DNA from 3 places in the Streptococcus iners subsp. hyiners genome. Region 3 is predicted to be linked to each of the others. Evidence: predicted binding sites of a transcription regulator. Region 3 holds the regulator's gene; each other region holds the start of a gene.
The links. The regulator NrdR, encoded in region 3, represses ribonucleotide reductase genes. The targets are predictions, from matches to a motif close to ACACNATATATNGTGT.
Positions count from the first base shown of each region.

Region 1: the regulator NrdR is predicted to act here: its motif matches at 3,175-3,190, upstream of nrdH (glutaredoxin-like protein NrdH).
Region 2: the regulator NrdR is predicted to act here: its motif matches at 2,764-2,779, upstream of nrdD (anaerobic ribonucleoside-triphosphate reductase).

Region 1 covers NZ_CP118734.1:1,258,132-1,263,105, reverse strand. The annotation lists gene nrdF (class 1b ribonucleoside-diphosphate reductase subunit beta) at 1-104, opposite strand, end outside; gene nrdE (class 1b ribonucleoside-diphosphate reductase subunit alpha) at 644-2,803, opposite strand; gene nrdH (glutaredoxin-like protein NrdH) at 2,842-3,060, opposite strand; gene PW220_RS06310 (phosphocarrier protein HPr) at 3,380-3,643, shown strand; gene ptsP (phosphoenolpyruvate--protein phosphotransferase) at 3,648-4,974, shown strand, end outside.
Region 2 covers NZ_CP118734.1:1,972,525-1,977,498, forward strand. The annotation lists gene PW220_RS09910 (bifunctional metallophosphatase/5'-nucleotidase) at 1-259, opposite strand, end outside; gene PW220_RS09915 (hypothetical protein) at 261-395, opposite strand; gene nrdD (anaerobic ribonucleoside-triphosphate reductase) at 499-2,670, opposite strand; gene PW220_RS09925 (hypothetical protein) at 2,811-2,984, opposite strand; gene PW220_RS09930 (DUF3021 domain-containing protein) at 3,018-3,458, opposite strand; gene PW220_RS09935 (LytTR family DNA-binding domain-containing protein) at 3,455-3,898, opposite strand; gene mutS (DNA mismatch repair protein MutS) at 4,030-4,974, opposite strand, start outside.
Region 3 covers NZ_CP118734.1:384,169-389,142, forward strand. The annotation lists gene gndA (NADP-dependent phosphogluconate dehydrogenase) at 1-642, shown strand, start outside; gene PW220_RS02020 (response regulator transcription factor) at 722-1,411, shown strand; gene PW220_RS02025 (AI-2E family transporter) at 1,485-2,609, shown strand; gene nrdR (transcriptional regulator NrdR) at 2,707-3,198, shown strand; gene PW220_RS02035 (replication initiation and membrane attachment family protein) at 3,185-4,336, shown strand; gene dnaI (primosomal protein DnaI) at 4,336-4,974, shown strand, end outside.

The DNA of each region.
Region 1 (4,974 bases), 870 kb from region 3:
ATACGCGTATCAAGCCAGAATTGCTCTGTCAACTTTTCCCAAGTTGACTTGTCAATCACATCCTCAATGGCATTCCAGTTAATGGCTTTGTAGTAGGTTTCCATATTTCTCTCTTTCTTTTCTAGAAATATCTACACTATTGTATCATATTTTTTGCTAAAAAACGCCCCAAGGACGTTCATTAGATTGCTTTGTTCGCAAGTAGCGTAATTTGTCGTAAGCTAGCTAGCTAGCTAATCTGCAAATAGCAGTTAGCCTAGATTAGCTAGTTGATTGATCAACAGCTAAACCCTTGCAAGTTACGACCTGAGAAAAGTCGTTCGAACTTAACGACTTTTCGAGGTACAGTCTTTTAGTTTACTTTTAGTACTAGGCAACGAGCTGCAGGCATAACTGGAGTTAGGCAAGGCGAGTTAACGAAGTAATAAAAGAAAAACCAAATGACGATAGTAAGCCACTTAGGTAGTGACGAGATGGTCAGTACCGTTCATTCATTAGGTGCTTTAGCATTAGTGTCTTACGACACGCAGAAACTGAAGACGATATTTCTTCAGTTTCGGAGTTAGTGAGGTAGCTAGCTAATCCGCTCATAGCGGTTGGCTTAGATTAGATAGTTGGCTTGCCAACAGCTAATCTTGCTACGTTAGATTACACAACTTTCACATTGGTTTGCACCGACTTCTTCACCGTCATCGGTAAAGGTACGGATGTAGTAGATTGACTTGATACCTTTGTTGAAGGCGTAGTTACGGAGGATAGAGAGGTCACGCGTTGTTTGTTTGTTCTCTTTTTTCCATTCGTAAAGGGCTTTTGGAAGCTCACTGCGTAGGAAGAGAGTGAGGGACAACCCTTGGTCCACGTGTTCTGTTGCGGCAGCATAAACATCGATGACCTTGCGCATATCCATATCATAGGCAGACTTGTAGAATGGAATGGTCTCGGTTGCCAAACCTGCTGCTGGATAGTAGATTTTACCGATTTTCTTCTCTTGGCGTTCTTCAATCCGTTGTGTGATTGGGTGAATAGAAGCAGAGACATCATTGATATAGGAAATAGATCCATTTGGTGCAACAGCTAGGCGGTTTTGGTGGTAAAGACCATCTGCCATGACTTTCTCACGTAGTTCAGCCCAGTCTTGCCCGCTTGGAATGAAAATTCCTTCAAAGAGTTCTTTGACACGGTCAGATTGCGGTTGGTAATCTCCAGTCACATACTTGTCGAAATAAGTACCGTCCGCGTATTTTGATTTGTCATAGTTGTGGAAGGTCGCCTTGCGTTCGCGGGCAATGTTATTTGATTCTACCAAGGTCCAGTAGTTGAGGAGCATGAAGTAGATGTTGGTAAATTCCACAGCTGTTTTTGATCCGTAGTCGATCAAGTTTTGTGCCAAGTATGAGTGAAGTCCCATAGCACCAAGACCGATAGAATGCGCACGTTCATTTCCAGCCTCGATAGAAGGTACCGCAGAAATGTGCGAATGGTCAGTTACGTAAGTAAGAGCGCGTGTCATGGTACGGACAGAAAGACCAAAGTCAGGTGACTTCATGAGGTTGACAATATTGGTTGAACCAAGGTTACATGACACATCTGTACCCAATGTTAAGTATTCCTGAGAATCGTTAATGACACTAGGTGTTTGGACTTGTAGAATTTCTGAACAGAGGTTGGACATGATAATCTTGCCGTCAACAGGATTGCTGCGGTTGGCGGTATCGATGTTGATGACATAAGGGTAACCAGACTCTTGTTGCAGTTTAGAAATCTCTGTTTCCAAGTCACGTGCCTTGATTTTTGTCTTACGAATGCGTGGGTTTGCTACCAACTCGTCGTATTTTTCAGTAATATCAAGGTAGCTGTAAGGCACACCATATTCCAATTCAACAGAGTAAGGGCTGAAGAGATACATGTCTTCATTTTTACGTGCCAACTCATAGAACTTATCAGGAACAGTGATTCCAAGTGACAAGGTCTTCACGCGCACTTTCTCATCGGCATTTTCCTTCTTGGTCGAAAGAAAGGCGATAATGTCTGGGTGGAAAACATCTAGGTAAACAACCCCAGCCCCTTGGCGTTGTCCAAGTTGGTTGGAGTAGGAGAAGCTGTCCTCAAAGAGTTTCATAACAGGGACAACACCAGATGCAGCTCCCTCGTAGCCCTTGATTGGTGCGCCTGCCTCACGCAAGTTGCTGAGGGAGATGCCGACGCCACCACCGATACGGGACAATTGCAGAGCAGAGTTGATAGAACGTCCAATAGAGTTCATGTCGTCTGTGACTTGGATGAGGAAACAGGACACCAACTCACCACGACGAGCACGACCTGCGTTGAGGAAGGAAGGAGTAGCTGGCTGATAACGCAAATGGATCATTTCGTTGGCCAAATTCAAGGCTAATTCTTCATTGCCCTCTGCAAAATACAAGGCGTTGAAGAGAACTCGGTCTTCCATGCTCTCCAAGTAGTAGGCACCGTCGTTGGTTTTAAGGGCATACTGGTTGTAGAACTTGTAGGCTGCCATGAAAGACTTGAAGCGGAAGTTTTGGTCCTTTAAAAATTGATGGATTTTAATGATAAATTCTGGGCTATACTGATCTAAAAATTCTTTTTCAAGATAATTTTCTTCTACTAAGTAGGCAATCTTGTCTAAAATGCTATTAAATTTCTTAGTATTTGGAAGGACATTTTCATTAAAGAAAGCTTTAACTGCTTCTAGATCCTTGTGGAGAGGAATTTGTCCATTGACTGGACGGTTGATTTCGTTATTTAAACGGAAGTAGGATACATCGCCTAATTCTTTCAAACTCATAATCGCAATCTCTTTCTATATAACAGGGAGGTAGGGGATTAGACTAGGGCTTTCAATTTAGTTGGCTGAAAACCTGAGAAAACTTCATTTTCAGTTTCAATAACTGGCGCTGCTGAAAAACCAAGGCTTTTCACATGTCCGATAAATTCAGGTTGCTCGTCTAGATTGATTTCTTTGTAGGCCACATTGTGCTCATCAAGAAATTTTTTACTCATTTTACATTGAACACAATTATTTTTTGAATAGATGGTAACCATTCAATTTCTCCTTTTTAAAATAAATATACCAATCTAGCATACAAGATTTTGGGAGCAAAGTCAAGAAGGAAGTCCAGAACTATCACAAAATATAGTATGACAAAAAACGAACAAACACCATATCTTGTGTAAATAGCATAAATCCTTTGAAACTAAGCTTTCAAGATGTTTTCAGGACTTTTATAATCTCATAAAAAATAGTTTTACTGAAAGAAACGCAAAAAATTCTTGAAAATGATTTCAAAAAGTGATATAATGCTTTTTGTAAGGGTTATCAAAAATAACTCAAAATTTTGTAAAAATAAAGGAGAATCCAACTATGGCTTCAAAAGACTTCCACATCGTGGCAGAAACAGGTATCCACGCACGTCCAGCAACTTTGCTTGTTCAAACTGCTAGCAAATTCGCTTCAGACATCACGTTGAACTACAAAGAAAAATCAGTTAACCTTAAATCTATCATGGGTGTTATGAGTCTTGGTGTTGGTCAAGGCGCTGATGTAACAATCTCTGCTGAAGGTGCAGATGCTGACGATGCAATCGCAGCTATCACTGAAACAATGGAAAAAGAAGGATTGGCATAAGAAGATGACAGAAATGCTTAAAGGAATTGCAGCATCTGATGGTGTTGCCGTTGCTAAGGCATATCTACTCGTTCAGCCAGATTTGTCCTTCGAAACTGTTACAGTTGAAGATACAAATGCAGAAGAGGCTCGTTTGGATGCTGCTCTTGCAGCCTCTCAAAACGAGCTTTCTGTTATTCGTGAGAACGCAGTAGCTAGCCTTGGTGAAGAAGCCGCAGCCGTATTTGATGCACACTTGATGGTTCTTGCTGACCCAGAAATGATTGGTCAGATTAAGGAAACTATCCGTGCTAAGAAAACAAATGCTGAAACTGGTTTGAAAGAAGTAACGGATATGTTCATTGCTATCTTTGAAGGTATGGAAGATAACCCATACATGCAAGAGCGTGCAGCAGATATCCGCGACGTTGCTAAACGTGTCCTTGCTCACTTGCTTGGCGTTCGTTTGCCAAACCCAGCGACAATTGATGAAGAGTCTATCGTTATCGCACACGACTTGACACCATCTGATACAGCGCAATTGAACAAACAGTTTGTTAAAGCTTTTGTAACAAACATCGGTGGACGTACAAGCCACTCAGCTATCATGGCTCGTACACTTGAGATTGCAGCTGTATTGGGTACAAATAATATTACTGAAATCGTGAAAGATGGTGATGTCCTCGCTGTTAACGGTATCACAGGTGAAGTTGTTATCAACCCATCTGAAGAAGTGATTGCAGAATTTAAGGCAGCTGGCGAAGCCTATGCTAAACAAAAAGCTGAGTGGGCACTCTTGAAAGATGCTCAAACAGTGACAGCTGACGGCAAACACTTTGAATTGGCAGCTAACATCGGTACACCAAAAGACGTTGAAGGTGTAAACGATAATGGTGCTGAGGCAGTTGGTCTTTACCGTACAGAGTTCTTGTACATGGACTCACAAGACTTCCCAACTGAAGATGAGCAGTATGAAGCTTATAAAGCAGTATTGGAAGGTATGAATGGCAAGCCAGTTGTGGTTCGTACTATGGATATCGGTGGTGATAAGGAACTTCCTTACTTCGACCTTCCACACGAAATGAACCCATTCCTTGGATTCCGTGCACTTCGTATCTCAATCTCTGAAACTGGTAACCAAATGTTCCGTACGCAGTTGCGTGCCCTTCTTCGTTCATCAGTACATGGTAAACTTCGTATCATGTTCCCGATGGTTGCCTTGTTGACAGAATTCCGTGCAGCAAAAGCAATCCTTGAAGAAGAAAAAGCGAACTTGTTGGCTGAAGGTGTTGCAGTTGCAGATGATATCCAAGTGGGTATCATGATTGAAATCCCTGCAGCAGCAATGATTG
Region 2 (4,974 bases), 470 kb from region 3:
CGTGGTCAAACTCATGATTGCCCAAGGTCATAGCCTGACAACCAACTTGATTCATCAACTCGATTTCCTTGACCCCTCGGTACATATTGAAAAAGATATTGCCCGAAAACAGATCCCCGCTATCAAAGACAAAGGTCGGAATACCTTTTTGCTCATTTCGAGCTCGAATATCCGCAATCAGCTGGGCTTTCTTTGGAAAATTCTCCATGTAAGAATGCATATCATTAGTGTGGAGAATGCTGATATCTGTAAAATTCATACTATTTCTTCTTATTCTTAGCTTGCTTGAGCAATTCCTGCACACGCGCCTTCTTGTCCTGCTTCACATTGGAATTCTTCTCGTGATAGCGTGCCACCAAGGCCTTGCCCTTATCGTCTAGTTGGTATTTTCCCATTGTTTTCTCCTTTTTTGAACATAGCAGAGCTATTACATTTTTCTCCCTATTATAACAAACTTCCGTAGTTCCTCAAAACCACGGAAGCCCTCATGTCCATTCTTTATAAACTAGACCCATTCATGTGTTTGACACGGGAAATAATTTCCTTGTGGCGGCCATTGACCATGGGTCTGGCCTGCGGATTGCCTAGGTAACCACAGGTCCGCTTGACAACATCAACTGTTTTGGGGTCGCTATTGCCACAGTTTGGACACTTGAAGCCACGCTCCGTTGGCTCGAAATCCCCCTCAAAATCACAGGCGTAGCAATGATCAATCGGGGTATTGGTCCCCAGATAACCGACACGGTCATAGGCATAGTCCCAAACAGCCTCCAGGGCCTTGGGATTTTGTTGCAGGACAGGATATTCGCAGTAGTGGATAAAGCCACCGCTGGCACCCGCCTCCACATAGACCTTTTCAAAATCCAGTTTTTCAAAAGGAGTGGGATTTTTCCGCACATCATAGTGGAAGGAATTGGTGTAATACTGCTTGTCGGTGATATTTTCCACCAAACCAAACTTGTCCGTATCCATTCGACAGAAGCGGTCCGTCAGGCTTTCAGATGGGGTTGAATAGACAGAGAAATGATAACCATATTGGTCAGACCAAGCATCTGTCAATTCCTTCATTCGTTTGATAATAGCAATCGTGAACTCCTTGGCTTCTGGATTGTCCTCCCAGTGACCACCGTAGAAAACTGCTGCTACTTCATAAAGTCCGATATAGCCCAACGAAATGGTCGCTCTGCGATGTTTGAAAACCTCATCCACCATATCTGTCTTGGCCAGTCGCTTGCCAAAAGCCCCGTACTGATACAAAATCGGTGCATTGGCAGGTGTCGCCTCCTTGACCCGCTCCACACGGTAAACCAAGGCATCCTTGGCAATGGCCATGCGTTCTGCAAAGATTTCCCAGAATTTTTCCTGACTGCCACCACTTTCGAGGGCAATCCGTGGCAGATTGACGGTCACAACACCCAAGTTCATCCGACCAGATGTCACATCCTGACCGTTTTCATCCTGCCAACCTTGTAAGAAGGAACGGCAACCCATTGGCACTTTGAAGGAACCCGTCAACTCAACAATCTTGTCATAAGACAGCATATCTGGGTACATCCGCTTGGTTGCACATTCCACCGCCAGCTGCTTGATGTCGTAGTTGGGTGACGTTGGCTCCAAGTTCAAGCCTCGCTTAACTGTGAAAATCAGCTTGGGAAAAATGGCCGTCCGACCTTCGCGTCCCAGACCCTTGATACGAATGTTGAGAATGGCCTTTTGAATCTCCCGTTCAAACCAGGAGGTTCCCAGACCAAATCCCAACGAAGTAAAAGGCGTTTGACCATTGGAAGTAAAAAGGGTGTTAATCTCATACTCCAAGGACTGCATGGCATCGTAGATATCCTTTTGCGTCTTGGCACGGGCATAGTCTTCCTGCTTGTCTGGCAAGACCCATTCTTTCGCTTCCTTCAAATGCTTCTGATAATTGAGTTCAGCATAGGGAGCCAAAACCTCATCGATACGGTCAGCCGAGCAGCCCCCGTACTGACTCGAGGACACATTGGCAATAATCTGCGAAATCTGTGCCGTAGCCGTCTGAATCGACTTGGGACTTTCCACATCCGCATTCCCAATCTTAAAGCCCTGAGCCAACATCCCCTTGAAATCAATCAAGCAACAGTTGGTCATGGGGGTATAAGGGCTGTAATCTAAGTCGTGGTAATGAATGTCACCTTTTTGGTGGGCATTGGCCACATGGGCAGGCAAGAGCTTGAGACCGATAGACTTACCAACGATACCTGCCGTCAAATCCCGCTGGGTGTTGAAAACATCCGCATCCTTGTTGGCATTTTCATTGACCAAGGACTGATCCTTGCTCAGCAGCTTATGGATTTCAAAGTTAATATCGGTCGCCTGATGACGACGAAAATCCCGCTGGGTCCGGTATTGGATATACCGCTCTGCCAAGTCATACAAATGAGCCTTGAGCAACTCCTGCTCTACAATGGTCTGAATTTCATAAATCTGAATGTCATCTGTAAAACGACGACCAATCTCTTGCAAGCTTGCCTTCAAAACCAGCTGCAAACCTACTTCTGACACAGGATGTTCCAATTCCTGATTGGCCCGTGAAAGAGCAGAAAAAATCTTTTGCTCATCAAAGGGCACCGTCCGACCATCTCGTTTCAAGACGACTAAATTCAGTTTTTCTACATCATTTTCTCGCTTCTTCATCTGACTGGCCTCCATTTTTCACTGCTATTAGTGTAACATTTCACAAATTAAAAATCAATATCTTGTGTCAAAAAATATAAAAATAGAAAATTTACACTAAATATAGTCTTCGTTTCTGAAAAACAAATGAAAACAAGAGCCTAATCTGACTCTTGTTTTCTGGTCCATAAGAAGTACAAATTGATGGCACAGGCCACTAAAATCACAGCAGGCCAAAGCAAGTTGATGACAGGAATTCTGCCAACATTCACCGCAAGAAAGAGGATATTCCACACCACTCCCAAGCTATAGACAATCGTCAGTATAATTTTCATAAAACACTCCAACAAAATGATAGTGCTATTATACTACAAACGACCGTTGATGTCCTTGATTTGCCGCTCCATTTTCCGATGGTTTAGGAAAAAGAGAGAAGCGTAGATCAAGACAAAGATAAACCAGAAAAAGAGAAGGGCCCCTAGTTTCACGGGAAACCAACCAGCCAAAATGCCCAGCGGTGTAAAACCTAAAACCGTGATAGCAAAATGCGTTGCCGTCATTCGTAGAAGGCTCCAGTCTTGTTCAAAAATTTTGTCTGCCAGCTGAAACAAGAGACCGATTGTCGCCCAAATGGCTACACAAATCAACATAACTGTAGGTTGATTAAAATGCTCTACATAGTAAGCACCCATGGTTGAAAAGGGATTGAGAGGAAGGTAGATTCCCTGTCCGAAGACGGCTGATGTGACGATGGAGATAATGGTTCCGATGGCAATGCCTAAACTAGCTGATAAGATGTATTTTTTCATAGTCCTAACCTTTCTTTGATAACTTTTAGATAGCGACGGGATGAGTAGGTAACCGACCCATTCTTCATGACCAGTTTGACCAGACCGTTGGCGGTCAGCTTGAGGTGGTCCAGTTGCTTGATGTGAATGATTTCCGACTGGGAGATTTGTAAGAAGTTTGATGGTAAATCTTCCTTGACCTGATACAAGCGTAGGTTGGAAGTATAGGTAGTTTCTAATGTTTCCACCTGTAAAATCTTATCTTCCAAGTAGAGTCTGACAATCTCATCATGCTCCACAAGATAAACCTGTTCCCCTTTTTTGACGGTTAGACTGGACCTCTGCTTATCCAAGTTTTGAATATAGGTCATCAAGTGACTAACCTGCTCAGACATAGCCTGTGCTTCAATAGTCACCAAATCTTCCAAAATTTCTGGTGAAATAGCTAGTTTTACTTTCATATTCTCTCCTTTCTCTTTCTGCCCCTATTAAACACCATTTCTTTACTGGTTTCAAGGGCTTTTGGCTATATGGTTGATTACTTAAGCTAAACGGCAAAAAAGCCAGAACAACTGTCCTGACTTTCATTGTCTTATATTTTTTTCTTCAACTCCGCCACAGCCATCATGACTTCCATCGGGGTCATATTGTAGATGTCTAGTTTTTCCAGTTCATCGAGGACTGGGTGAGAAGGCGTATCTGCAAAGAGGTCAATTTGACCAGACGGTTCTTCCACAATTGACGGAGCTGGGTTAGCTGGTGCAGTAGGGGCTTGGTTTTCAAGTGTCTGCAAAATCCTATCCGCCCGCTCCAATAACTCCTCTGGCATTCCCGCAATCTTAGCCACATGGATCCCGTAGGACTTGTCAGCTGGGCCTGGGGCAATCTTGTGGAGGAAGGTGACTTGTCCGTCCTCCTCCCAGGTCGATACATGGACATTTTCAAGGCCTGACAGGGTCTGGCTTAGCTCGGTCAGCTCGTGGTAGTGGGTAGCAAAGAGGGTCTTGGCCCCAATCTTGTCGTGGATGTACTCGATGATAGACTGGGCTAGAGCCATGCCATCGTAGGTGGCTGTCCCCCGCCCCAGCTCATCAAAGAGAATGAGCGAACGATCTGTCGCCAGACGGACTGCCTTGTTGGCCTCCATCATCTCCACCATAAAGGTCGATTGACCGCTGACCAGGTCATCTGCTGCACCAATACGGGTGAAAATAGCATCAAAGACTGGCAGGGTTGCCCGATCTGCTGGTACATAGGAACCCATCTGTGCCAAGATGACAATAACCGCCAGCTGACGCATATAGGTCGATTTACCACTCATGTTAGGCCCTGTAATCAGCTGCATAGTCGTCGCCTGATCCAGCTGAATGGAGTTAGGAATATAGGTCTGCTTGCCCATAACCTTTTCCACGACCGCGTGCCGTCCACGCTCAATGTCCAACAGCTTATCCGCATTGAAACTTGGGCAGACCCAGTGCTGCTGCTCCGCCACAACTGCAAAGGCCTGCAAGACATCGATGGTTGCAATGGTCCGAGC
Region 3 (4,974 bases):
AAGGGTACAGGTAAATGGACAAGCCAATCATCACTTGACTTGGGTGTGCCTTTGTCATTGATTACAGAGTCTGTTTTTGCTCGTTACATCTCAACTTACAAGGATGAGCGCGTGGCAGCCAGCAAAGTTCTTCCAAAACCAGCTCCGTTTGCATACGAAGGTGACAAGGCTGAATTGGTAGAAAAGATCCGTCAAGCCCTTTACTTCTCAAAAATTATGTCTTATGCACAAGGGTTTGCCCAACTGCGTGTAGCTTCTAAAGAAAACAACTGGAACTTGCCATTTGGTGAAATTGCTAAAATCTGGCGTGCAGGTTGTATCATCCGTGCTCGTTTCTTGCAAAAAATTACAGATGCTTATGGACGTGATGAAGACTTGGCTAACTTGCTCTTGGATGAATACTTCCTTGATGTGACCGCTAAGTACCAACAGGCTGTTCGCGATGTTGTTGCCTTGGCAGTTCAGGCAGGTGTACCTGTTCCAACCTTCTCAGCAGCGATTACCTACTTTGATAGCTACCGTGCTGAAAACTTGCCAGCTAACCTAATCCAAGCACAACGTGACTACTTCGGTGCCCACACATACAATCGTAAAGACAAAGAAGGTGTCTTCCACTACGATTGGTATAGCGAAACAAAATAAAAGAATGGGCGTGTGAGCGCCCTTCTTTCTAATTTGTCGCTAGCTAATTTGATTGATAGAGAGAACAATGAAAGAGATAATGGCTAAGAAAATTTTGATTGCCGGAAGAGAGCGCAATCTTTCGCACTTTGTTTCCATGGAGCTGCAGAAGAAGGAGTATTTGGTAGATTATGCCTCAACAGGGAAAGAAGCCCTCTCCTTAGCTCATGAAACGGATTTTGATTTGATTTTGATGAGCTTTCAGCTTTCTGATATGTCTAGTAAGGAATTGTCAAGGGAATTGTTGGCCATCAAGCCTGCTAGTGTCTTGATTGTGGCCATTGATTCAGCTGATGTTGCCAAATATGGAGAAGAAGTGCTTTCATACGCAGTTTCTTATGTCGTCAAGCCCTTTGTCATCAGTGATTTGGTTGAGCAAATTGCAGCCATCTTCCGTGGGCGAGATTTTATTGATAAGAATTGTAAGCACGTTCCTTTGCAAGCAGCCTATCGTGACCTAAAGGTCGATTTTCAAAATCGAACCGTTACTCGTGGGGATGAGTTGATTAACCTGACCAGACGCGAATATGATTTGCTTGCAACTCTGATGAACAGCCCCGAACCTGTCAGCCGAGAACAATTGCTAGAGCGAGTTTGGAAATATGAAACGACATCGGAAACTAATGTAGTAGATGTATATATTCGTTATTTACGTGGAAAATTAGATGTTACCGGTAAACCATCTTACATCAAGACAGTTCGTGGCGTTGGTTATGCCATGCGAGATTAAGAAAGGGGAAACTCTTTCTTTTTTTTGCTTCCTATGATAAACTGAATGCTAATCATACAAAATTGGAGATATTATGAATTCGTCGTTTAAAGAAAAAGCTTTATTGATTTTGTTGGCTGGAGCTACCCTCTTAGCTGTATTGAATTGGGATACGATATACAAGGCAGTTCAGATTTTGTTGGGAAGCATGAATTCTCTCTTTATAGGGAGTATCATTGCCTTTATTTTAAATGTGCCTATGAAAAAAATAGAGGATCAGATAGAGAAGGTTTCTTTTTTGAATAAATCCAAACGTTCCTTGGCTATTGTTGGAGTGTTGATTGGTTTTGCTTTAATTGTTACTGGGTTGGTGTTGATTGTTCTTCCTACCTTGATGTCAACGGTGTCGCAATTAGTGACGGTGAGTAGCACAGCAATTCCTAAATCGGTCAATGCCCTTACAAGCTTCCTGGAAAAAAATGGACTTTTGGCTGGTCAGTTGGGTGAGCAAATTGCAGGTATGCTGGACCAATTGAAAAATCTAACCTTTATTTCCAATTTGGTAACGCCAGTCTTATCAGGTTTAGTATCAAATGTCACTGGTATTTTTTCCAATACCATGACGCTTGTGATGGCCTTCTTCTTTACCTTGGCAATACTTGGAAGCAAGGAACATCTGCAAGCTATGACAGGTAAATTCCTACAAGCGATACTGCCGACAAAAACTGTTCGAGTGATTAGTTATATTGGAGAAGTCATTGTTGATACTTATGATAAATTCCTAATGAGCCAAATCGTAGAAGCCTGTATTATCGGTACTCTCGTATTTGTGAGTTATTCTCTCTCAGGAATTCCTTATGCCAGCATGGCAGGAATTTTGGCAGGTGTTTTATCCTTTGTGCCTTACATTGGTCCCTTTACCGCCTGTCTGATTAGTGCCTTATTTGTGGCGGTGCAAAATCCCCTCTTGGCACTTTGGTCTATTGCTCTCTTCCAGATTATCCAGTTGATTGAGGGGAATGTTATCTATCCGCGTGTGGTTGGACAATCGGTAGGACTTCCGACTCTCTTTACCCTTGCTGCAGCCTTGATTGGTGGAAATTTGTTTGGCTTGCTTGGTATGGTCTTCTTTACACCTATCTTTGCGGTTATTTACCGTCTGGTTCGTGAATGGGTTGCCAGTCGCTTGAAGAAGCAAGGGGATATGAAACTCGGTTAACAATGGTTAAAAATAGAAAGTGGGTTTTCTCGCTTTCTTTTATTTTTGCTGTTTTTATGCTATACTGAAGTGATAAAGAAGTTGTAGGAGTGAGAGTATGCGTTGTCCAAAATGTCAAAGTTTGAAATCAAGTGTTATTGATAGTCGTCAGGCTGAAGATGGCAACACCATCCGTCGCCGTCGTTCTTGCGATCAATGTGGTCAACGTTTTACCACCTATGAACGTGTTGAAGAAAAAACCCTCGTCGTTGTGAAGAAGGACGGGACTAGGGAGCAATTTTCCCGTGAAAAGATTTTCAATGGTATCATTCGTTCAGCACAAAAACGTCCAGTTTCAACTAGTGATATAGACGAAGTTGTCAACCGGATTGAGCAGAAGGTTCGTTCTCAGAGTGATGGCGAGGTTGAAAGTGATGTCATTGGTAATTTTGTCATGGACGAATTGGTGGAGTTGGATGAAATCACCTATGTGCGTTTTGCCTCTGTCTATCGTTCCTTTAAGGATGTGGAAGAGTTGGAAAATCTGCTCAAGCAGATGATTTCTAAGGGTAGTAAAGTAAAGTCAGGTGCTGCTCATGAAGCCAAATGATTTATTTACCTACATAAAGACCAGTCCTTTTACACCAGACATTATCAGTTTAAGCCAGTGCTATCAACCCATCATCAGTTTTGATGCCCTAGCCCTTTACTACTACCTCTATAGTTTCTCGGATCAGGGGCAGGGGCGTTACAAGTGGGCGACAATCCTCAATCATATGGATTTCGGTATGAAGCGCTTGGAGCAGGCCTTGGATCTCTTATCTGCCATGGAATTGCTACAAGTCTATCGGGCAGATGAGTTGACAGGCTTGGTCTTGTTGCCACCACTGACGGTCAAACAATTTTTGGACAAGCCCCTATACAAACAGCTATTGGCACAACGAATAGGTGAAGCCAGTGTAGAAGGCTTACAGGGTTCCAGACCTCCTCAAGAAAAGAATGTATCCAAGACCTTCTCTCAGGTCTTTACGCTTACTGGTCAGATTGAGGGGAGGTTTGAACCCAAACATGATTTTGACTGGTCTGCCTTCAAGGCCTTGATGGCAAAAGACAAGCTTCTTTTTCAAGATGAAGCAGAGGACATTATTGCTCTTAGTCACATAGCAGAGCAGGCAGGGTGGACTTGGTTGGAAACCTATCGTCAGGCAAAGGCAACGGCGATTGGTTTTACCCTATCTACCAAGCGCTTGCAGCAGTCACGTCAGGCTAAACAGGTGCCTGCAGGTCATTTAAGTCCTCAGGAACAGGCCATTGTTCGAGAGGCAAAAGCTAAGTCAAGTTCGGCTTTGCTCGCTTTTATCAAGGAGCAACGTAAGGCGGTCCCGACTGATACAGAGAGAAAGTGCTTGAAAGATCTGGCAAACTTGGGCTTGCTTGACGAAGTTATCAATGTCTTGGTCCTCTATACTTTTAACAAGGTGGACTCGGCCAATCTAAATGAAAAATATGCCATGAAGCTGGGTAATGATTTTTCCTACAAGGGAATTGCTAGTGCTGAGGCCGCTATTCTTTATCTAAGAGAGTTGAAGACAGGTCAAGCACAGAGTAAACCCAAGCCAGAAACCAAAACCAATGTGCCTGACTGGAGTAAGGAAGAGGTTCAGCAAGAACAAACGCAAGAAGGTCAAGCCAAGCTGGCTGCCCTTTATCGTGAATTAGAAGAAATGGAAAACAAAGGAGGTAGCTGATGAAATCAGTACAAGACAGGCTGTCGCAGGCAACCAATCCAAGTCCAAAATCATATCAGCAACTCTATCAGGAGATTGTGAGTGATCCTGAAGTCGCTGCTTTTATCAAAAAAGAAGGCTTGACCCAGCAGGAAATTACTCTGTCCATTTCAAAGTTTTTGGAATATATCAGCCAGCGCGACCTCTTTGTCAAGCAAGACCAAGCCTATATTGCTAAGGGGTATCAACCAGTTTTGGTCATGAATGAGGGCTATGCGGATGTTTCCTATCTTGAGACAGAGGAATTGGTCGAATACCGTCGTTTGGAAGCTATCAAGAACCGCATCCAGCTCATCAATATGCCAGCAAGTTTGAAAAATGTAACCGTGGCGGATATTGATAAGAGCGATGAAAATCGTGTGGAAGTCATGCTAGCTATTGCGGATTTTGTCAAACGCTTTGAGGAAAAGCCAAAAGGTCTTTACATATATGGTAATTTCGGTATTGGAAAAAGTTATTTGATGGCTTATTTAGCCAATTTGTTATCCAAAACTCATCTTCAGTCAACCACCATGCTCCATTATCCAACCTTTGTGGTAGACATAAAAAATGCCATCAAAGATGGCTCTGTTAAGGAGCGGATTGATGAAATCAAGATA